DNA from 2 places in the Phytobacter cepae genome. Region 1 is predicted to be linked to the other one. Evidence: predicted binding sites of a transcription regulator. Region 1 holds the regulator's gene; the other holds the start of a gene.
What was found. Region 1 encodes Fur, which represses iron uptake genes when iron is present. Its sites were predicted from a motif close to ATAATAATGAGAACNACTATCAA; they were not measured.
Positions count from the first base shown of each region.

Region 1 (4,152 bases):
GATGCTCATTCAGGTAAAGTGCTTGATCATTCATGCGGGCAAAAATAATCTTGATTCGTGGTGTGAAACAAGTTTTTAGCACTCACAGCTATTCCCTGGTTTTAATTTGTTGCTGAATGCCTTTGCACAGCACTTTTGTTTTTTTAGTCAAAGAGGAACAATTATGATCGCGTTTGTCGCTAAACGTAAGGCGATAGCGTTAGCTATTGCCAGCACAACAGCAATATCAGGTTTAATGATAACCCCTGCGGTAAATGCCGAAGGTTTTGTCGATGATTCAACGCTTACCGGCGGGGTGTATTACTGGCAGCGTGAACGCGATCGTAAGGACGTCACCGACGGTAATAAATATAAAACAAACCTTGCACACTCAACCTGGAATACTAACCTCGATTTCCAGTCCGGTTATGCAGCAGATATGTTCGGTATCGATATTGCCGCGTTTGCGGCAATCGAAATGGCAGAGTCATCCGGCAGTGCACACCCTAATGAAATGGCGTTTTCCAATAGTCACAAAGTCTATGACGAAGACTGGGCGGGCGACAGAAGTGGGGCCAGTCTTTATACCGCGGCGGCAAAATTTAAATATGGTCCGGTATGGGCGCGAGCGGGTTACATTCAGCCAACGGGGCAGACACTGCTGGCCTCCAACTGGAGCTTTATGCCGGGTACGTATCAGGGTACGGAACTAGGTGCAAAACTTGATTATGAAGATTGCGGTGCACTGAGTTTCTCGTATATGTGGGCCAATGAATATAAAGCCCCCTGGTACAACGAAACCGATTATTTCTATCAAAATGATGGCGTGAGCAAGATTGATTATGTCCATTCACTCGGCGCGCAATATGATTTTAAAAACGATCTCATTTTAGAAGCGGCATTTGGTCAGGCGCAGGGCTATGTTGACCAATACTTTGCAAAAGCCAGTTATAAATTTGATATTGCGGGCAGCCCATTGTCGACAAGCTATCAGTTCTACAGCTCACGCGATAAAGCATCTAATCACACCATCAATGATATTTATGACGGTACGGCCTGGTTACAGGCACTGACCTTTAATTATACCGCAGGGCCTGTCGATTTACGTCTTGAGGGAACATGGGTCAAAGCCGATGGTCGCCAGGGATATTTCAATTCGCGTATGACGCCGCTTTATGGCTCGTCAAATGGCCGACTGGATATCTGGTGGGATAATCGTTCTGACTTTAACGCCCATAATGAGAAAGCGGTATTTGTTGGCGCTATGTATGATCTTAAAGATTTAAATCTTCCGGGCTGGGCGGTAGGCGCATCCTATGTGTATGGCTGGGATGCCAAGCCATCCAACGTTTCCTCTGGCGACCAATACTATAAAGCCAATAATTCAATTAAGGAATCCGCTTACAGCCTCGACGTCGTTTACACCCTGCAGGATGGTCTGGCGAAAGGGACGTTATTTAAACTGCACTTCACGCAGTTTGATAACCACTCTGATATTCCAAGCTGGGGCGGTGGTTACAACAACATCTTCCAGGATGAGCGCGATGTGAAATTTATCGTGATCGCACCGTTTACGATTTTCTGATGCGAGAGAAGGGCAAAATGAAAAAAAGCATAATGATTCTGTTTATGACCCTGGGACTTGCTGGCTGCGTACAGCAACCCTCAGCGCCGAAAGAAGATATGCGTTTGAGAGCAGCTTACAGTGCCTGCATTAACACCGCAGAAGGATCGTCGGAAAAACTTGAAGCCTGCCGTAGCGTGTTAGACGTGTTGAAGTCAGAAAAGGCACATCAACAGTTTGCTCATGAAGAATCCGTCCGTACACTGGATTATCAGCAGTGTCTGGACGCCACGCATACGGGCAATGGTCAGGCGGTAAAAGCGAACTGCGATCGTATCTGGCAGGAAATTCGCAGCAACAATACGCCGTAGACACTCTTTTTGTACCACCAATAAAAAAGCCAACCGGAGGTTGGCTTTTTACGTTTACGGAAGATTACTTCGCAATCTCGTGGGCGTTTTCATCGCTGCGGCAATCGCCTTCAGCGCAGTGGCCATAGAGGTACAGGCTATGGTTCGTCAGGCGAATGCCGTGTTGAGAGGCGATTTCACGCTGGCGAGCTTCAATGGAGTCATCACTGAATTCAATCACTTTGCCGCAATCGAGGCAAATCAAGTGATCGTGGTGATGTTGCTGAGTCAGTTCGAAGACAGATTTGCCGCCTTCAAAATTATGACGGGTTACGATCCCGGCATCATCAAACTGGTTCAGAACACGGTAAACCGTGGCCAGCCCGATCTCTTCGCCCATGTCAATCAGGCGCTTATATAAATCTTCCGCACTGACATGATGGTTGTCCGGCTCCTGAAGCACTTCCAGGATTTTCAAGCGAGGAAGCGTGACTTTCAGGCCGGCCTTCTTTAATGCGGTATTGTTGTCAGTCATGCGGAATCTGTCCTGTTGCTAAACGGTTCGCTCCCCAAGGGGAAGCTACAAGGAATGCACTGGGAAATGCGTCTCATTATAGAACTGCCATGTCTAAATGAAAACTGCAAGCCCTCAAGTAAAGTAAGCGTATAAAACGTGGTAGTGCCAACAAAGTCCGTTGCGCTACCCGTTTTAACCAGGCCATATTGTACAGTGCTGGCGGCAAAAGTTAAAAAAATGTAGCAATTATTTCCATTGGTTTTAACTATCGATCTGGCGCAACCCGCAGGATGCGCCAAACAGCATCAGGCATTGATGATATCGTTAAGATTCAGCTCTTCGGAAATCTGTTTAACCCATTTATCCACGCGTGCAGCGGTCAGTTCTGGTTGACGATCTTCGTCAATGGCCAGCCCAACAAAATGGTCATCATCGGCAAGGCCTTTAGAGGCTTCAAAGTGGTAGCCTTCGGTCGGCCAGTGACCCACAATCACCGCGCCACGTGGTTCGATGATGTCACGAATTGTCCCCAGCGCATCACAGAAGTACTCTGCATAATCTTCCTGGTCACCACAGCCAAACAATGCGACTAACTTGCCATTGAAATCAATGTCTTCCAGCGTCGGGAAAAAATCATCCCAGTCACACTGCGCTTCGCCGTAATACCAGGTCGGGATGCCAAGCAGCAGAATGTCATAGCCTTCCAGATCCTCTTTGCTGCTCTTTGCAATGTCGTGTACATCTGCAACGTCTTTACCAAGCTGTGCCTGGATCATCTTTGCGATGTTTTCGGTATTACCGGTGTCGCTGCCGAAAAAAATGCCAGTGATTGCCATGAGTAAAATAACCTCTTGAAACTTAATGATATGGTGGTGGCGTTTAGCCCACGGATAAGGGCAATCATAGCAGATCAGAGAAGCACGCGGAAACTGCAATCGCGTCGGACTGCACTCTCTGCTACATGAAAACGTTATTCAGATGAAGAATCAGAGGAATCAATGCTGTTCAGCGCTTTTAGCTGCTCCAGCAACATCTCTTCGATGAGTTCGCTGCGACTCATTTGACGCGCGTCAGCCAGGGCGTTTAATGCGTCAACGGCCTCCGCGTTGATTTTCAGTTCGACGCGTTTAAGCCCACGAAATTTATCGCGTTTAAGCTGATTGCGTTTGTTAATGCGCAATTGCTCGTCGCGAGAGAGCGGATTGGTTTTAGGACGTCCCGGGCGACGCTCATTCGCGAACAGATCTAGGGTCGTGCGGTCCGTTTGTTCTTTAGCCATGATTTAAGAAATACTACGGGAAGTACAAGCAATCGAGCCTGAGCCCGGGTTGATTAGCGCGCCATCATACATCAGGGAGGCAGGGACGCCAACGCCCGGGCGCGTTATGATGACCGAGCGCCGGGTTTTTAATCAGTTTGTCTTTTCAGCAAGATAACGACGAATAGCGCGCAAAACCGCTTCCGGCTTTTCCGCATGCACCCAGTGTCCGGCACCGGCAATGACATGCGCCTTCGCCTGCGGAAACTGTTTAAGCAGAGGCTGACGATACTGCTCGGTCACGTAAGGGGAGTTGCCACCGGGGATGAACAGGGCAGGGTGGTCCCAGACCGGCACCTCTTCCCAGCCGACAATGTGGGGGTACTGCTCCCACAGCACGGGGACATTAAAGCGCCATTGCCCGTCAACAAAGGACTTCAACAAAAATTGAATCACCCCTTCTTCATCGATGACGGTGCGCATC
Region 1 covers NZ_CM135107.1:3,571,006-3,575,157, reverse strand. Annotated here, with positions in the region: gene chiP (chitoporin ChiP) at 164-1,564, shown strand; gene chiQ (ChiQ/YbfN family lipoprotein) at 1,582-1,914, shown strand; gene fur (ferric iron uptake transcriptional regulator) at 1,979-2,428, opposite strand; gene fldA (flavodoxin FldA) at 2,716-3,246, opposite strand; gene ybfE (LexA regulated protein) at 3,381-3,689, opposite strand; gene ybfF (esterase) at 3,822-4,152, opposite strand, start outside.

Region 2 (4,152 bases), 1.4 Mb from region 1:
GTGGGCGAGATCGCGTGCATATTTTGCAGGCGAATGGGTTTTGAGGGTCTGGTACTGCTGCCAGATGTCCTGAGCGTTTTGCGATGAAACGGTCATATCAGTGCTTCCTTCTTAGGATAAAACCTCCGGCCAGATGACCGGAGGGCAGGTAAAGTCAGACAAAAATCAGAAGTCGACATTAACACCCAACTGCCAGGTGCGGCCTGGCATGGTCGCCAGCGCTTTGTCGTAAGCGTCCTGATTGGTTGAGACCTCCTGCGTTCGGCTGCTGAGGTAATCCCAATATTTACGGTCAGTGATGTTGTACACGCCGCCGTTGATTTTGACGTTTTTTGCCACCTGCCAGTATGCCGTCCAGTCAAGCAGACCGTATCCCGGCACGCGCATGTAATCGTTGCTGGCATCGCCAATTGCACTACCGGTATTGGTATAGGATTCACGGCTGGTTGCGGTTGCCTGCTTACCTTTTACGAAGGTGGCAGTCAGCGCGGTACCATACTGTTTCGCCGGGTCATCCCAGGCCACGCCGACGATCGCTTTCATCGGCGCGACGCTGTCGAGATCGATGTACTTGTCGCCCATATAGCGTGACTTAGACTGGCCCTGGGAATAGCCATATGCCAGAGTGGCGCTTAGCCCATTAACCTCCTCAAACCAGGTACCGAAGTTAAATTTGGTGCTGATTTCACCGCCGTAGATATAGGCTTTGTCGCGGTTTTCTGCCTGATAAATGGTGTAGATGTTAGACGGAACACGAGCGAACTTGTCCGGGTTGTTGGTCCGGGTATAGCGGGTATAGGCGATAAAATTCTTATAACTGTTGTAGAACAGCGAAGTGCGCAGCGTAATCCCTTCTGTCACCTCCCCTTTCAGGCCCCACTCCAGGTTATCGCTGGTCTCCGTTTTCACATCGGTATTGCCGATGAGCGCATATTGCCCCCGCCCGGCGTAGCTGGAACCCAGGTTCCAGGAGCCATAAAGCTGGCTGGCATTCGGGAATTCCGCACCACGGGTATATTGCAGGTAAGTCATCAACCGCGGCGTAATGTCGTACTGGAAGGTCAGGGACGGCAGCACCTGAGTATCAGCATTTTTACCGTACAGCGTGGCGACATCAGACTCATCCAGCACCGTGCTGTTGGTGGTCAGGCTGCTCAGGTTCTCCGGCTTCATTGACTGATGCACCACACGCACGCCGGGAATAATGGCGAAATTGTGGCTATCGAGATCGAAATTGATCTGATCCTGCACGAACGCCCCCAGGGTGTAGCTGCTGGAGTCCGCTTCCGGCTGCATGATCGCGCTGAAGGTGCTCGGCACCGGCGACTGGCTGAACGGACGTTCGGTTTTGCTCATACTGGCATTGAAGCCCGCGCTAAGGTCATGGCGGCCAAAGGTTTTCGCCATCGCGTTCTGGATGCCCCAGGTGTTGGTGTCGTAATTCGAGGCGACGGTTTCAAGCGCCAGCGACGTGCTGTCCGGCATGTACGTCCAGTCGTGGGCTTCGGTGTGCTGATAGAAAACTTTCGTGGACATGCTGTCCAGCCAGTCATTCATCGGCGTCCAGTCATCTTTCAGGCTGATGCCCCAACGGCGGGTCTGGGAAGTCTGCTGCGCTTCACCAATAGTATTACTGCCCGCGCTATCCCAGGCCGCGTAATGGGTATGGTTGGTTTTGTGGTAATAGTCCAGCGTGGTGGTCAGTTTATGCGCATCGGTCGCCTGCCAGATACCGGAGGCCATCAACGCATCAGAGTGCCAGTTTGCCGGCCAGGCGTCGTGAGTATCGCTATTGTTACGGGTCTGCTGACCATCGCGACGACTGTAAACAAAGACGCCACGCAGGGTGTCATCGCCCCCGGCCGCAGTCAGGCCGTTGTGCCAACTGCGATCGGCGGAGTCATAATCGCTCTGGTAGCCGAAGTACGTCTCTTTGCCGGCGTGCAGATAATTGTCTGCCGATTTAGGACGGAATGAAACATTGCCGCCAATGGACGTATTGGCATTATCGATGGCGGTCGCGCCCGCGTGAATATCAACATGGCCGTACATGTACGGGTCGATGTAGTCGCGGCCAATGCCAAAGGAGTTCAGACCTGAACGGCTGACGTAGCTGCGCCCGGTCGCGTCCGGTTGCGGGATGCCGTCAACGTCAATGCCGACACGGTTGCTTTCCAGACCACGGATGTTGTACCCGGTGTAGCCGCCACGGTCAAAACCGCTTTTGCCGTTACCTGAGCCCCCGCTGGCGCCGGTCGCCCCGATCAGCGGTTCATAACGCATGATCGAACCAAAGTCGTTCGCGCCTTTATTTTGCAGGTCCTGAGCACTAACGGAATGATTGCTACCCGCTTTAAGCACGGGAATGGGTGCGGTCACCACCATCTCCTCCGCAGAGTCCTGCTGAGCGTGGGGTGTTGTTGCCTGTGTGGTGACCGTATCTGCCGCCAGGGCGGAAGACTGATACAGTGCTGCGAGCAGTGAAGTCACCAGGACGCTTTTACGGAAAGGTGCCTGGGAAAATTGCGATGTACCCATAGTTTTGCAAGCCTTAGAATTTATTAGTATCCGGCTCACAGGTTGCTTCCAGTCTCTTTTATCGGGGTGGCTTCTGTCAGCACAAGACAGGAGTCGCCACCGCGTATTTTAGGATCGGAATAATAATGATAATAATTATCACTTGCAACAACTTCACAATTTCTTCACTTTTTAGCCCGGCTTTTGTATAACTCAGGCTTACATTACTCCCCTACGGTTAACGCCATGACGACCTCAAAACCTGCTGTTACCATCCATTACTGCTCACAGTGCAACTGGATGCTGCGCGCCACCTGGATGTCACAGGAGCTCCTGCACAGCTTTAGCGCCGATCTCGCGTCGGTCACGCTCATTCCCGGTACCGGGGGTATTTTCGTGATTGATATTAACGGGCATGTTATCTGGGAGCGGAAACAGGATGGCGGTTTCCCGGATGCTGCAGAGTTGAAACGGCGAGTGCGGGACTACTGTTTCCCTGAAAAAGAGCTGGGGCATCTGGAGAAAAAAGAGAAGTAGTCTGCACATTGAAACGTACCGGTGAAGCCGCCCCACCGGTACCTGTCATCAACAACGATTAATCCTGGCTTGCCACACCCAGCGAGGACAAGCTGTCCGGCCAGGCGGGCACACTGGCCCGCACGATATTGCGGCCTGCATGTTTTGCTTCGTACAACGCGTCATCCGCGGCCTGAATCAGCTGACCATAATCCGTATGGCTGCGCTGGTTGTGGCTTGCCACTCCGATACTGACGCTGACAATACCCGCTGGTGCGTTAGCGTGCGGAAGCGCCAGATTCTGTACGCTGGCGCGCAGTTTTTCCGCCACTTCCACCGCCCTGGCAGAGCGCATTTCAGGCAGCAGTGCACAAAACTCTTCTCCGCCATAACGAAACAGCAAATCGGTATGGCGAGGTAGCGCGTTACGCATCGCCGTCGCTACCTGCTTCAAACAGAGATCCCCCTGCTGATGGCCGTAGCGATCGTTATAACGCTTAAAGTGATCGACATCGATCAGTAGCAGCGAGAGCGACTTGTTGTTACGCTTGCTGGTGCGCCACTCTTTATCAATACAAAGGTCAAAGTAGCGGCGGTTGCCCACGCCCGTCAGGCCATCGGACAAGGACTGAGACAACAGCTCGTGTGTCTGCTCACGCAATAACGATTCGCGCCGCACCGCCATGCTGACGTCAACGATCTGAATCAGCCCGTAACGTTCTTTATCCCCCAGCGGCACGATAGTCACTGCCTGACTCAAACGCGCCCCCGGCTGTGCCGGTTCGGCAAACAGCGGGAACGGCGAGCGGTGAAGCGACTGCGACAACAGCGCCGGAAGATTGTGACTAATCGCCTGCTTAAGGGCGACGCCCACGCGATGGTTACGCAGGTCAGGAAAAATTGTGAAGAAATCCTGACCAAGCGCGTCGCTCGCCGGTCGTCCTGTGTGTGTTTCTAACCAAGCGTTCCACAGCGTAATGCGGTAGTTCGCATCCACAACTATCACCCCAAGACTCAGGGCGGAAAATGCATCCAGTAACAGCTTGTCGTTCATAGTTATTATAATCCGTCAGGGACCATACCGGATTCCAGGCGCATGATATAGAGCCTGACTTGTTC
Region 2 covers NZ_CM135107.1:2,217,621-2,221,772, reverse strand. Annotated here, with positions in the region: gene ACUY4Q_RS10420 (hemin-degrading factor) at 1-96, opposite strand, end outside; gene ACUY4Q_RS10415 (TonB-dependent receptor domain-containing protein) at 166-2,538, opposite strand; gene ACUY4Q_RS10410 (Rdx family protein) at 2,764-3,054, shown strand; gene ACUY4Q_RS10405 (diguanylate cyclase) at 3,113-4,087, opposite strand; gene ACUY4Q_RS10400 (chemotaxis protein CheC) at 4,093-4,152, opposite strand, start outside.
Region 2: ACUY4Q_RS10415 (TonB-dependent receptor domain-containing protein) is a predicted target of Fur. The motif match lies at 2,658-2,680, and genes of this name have one in related genera.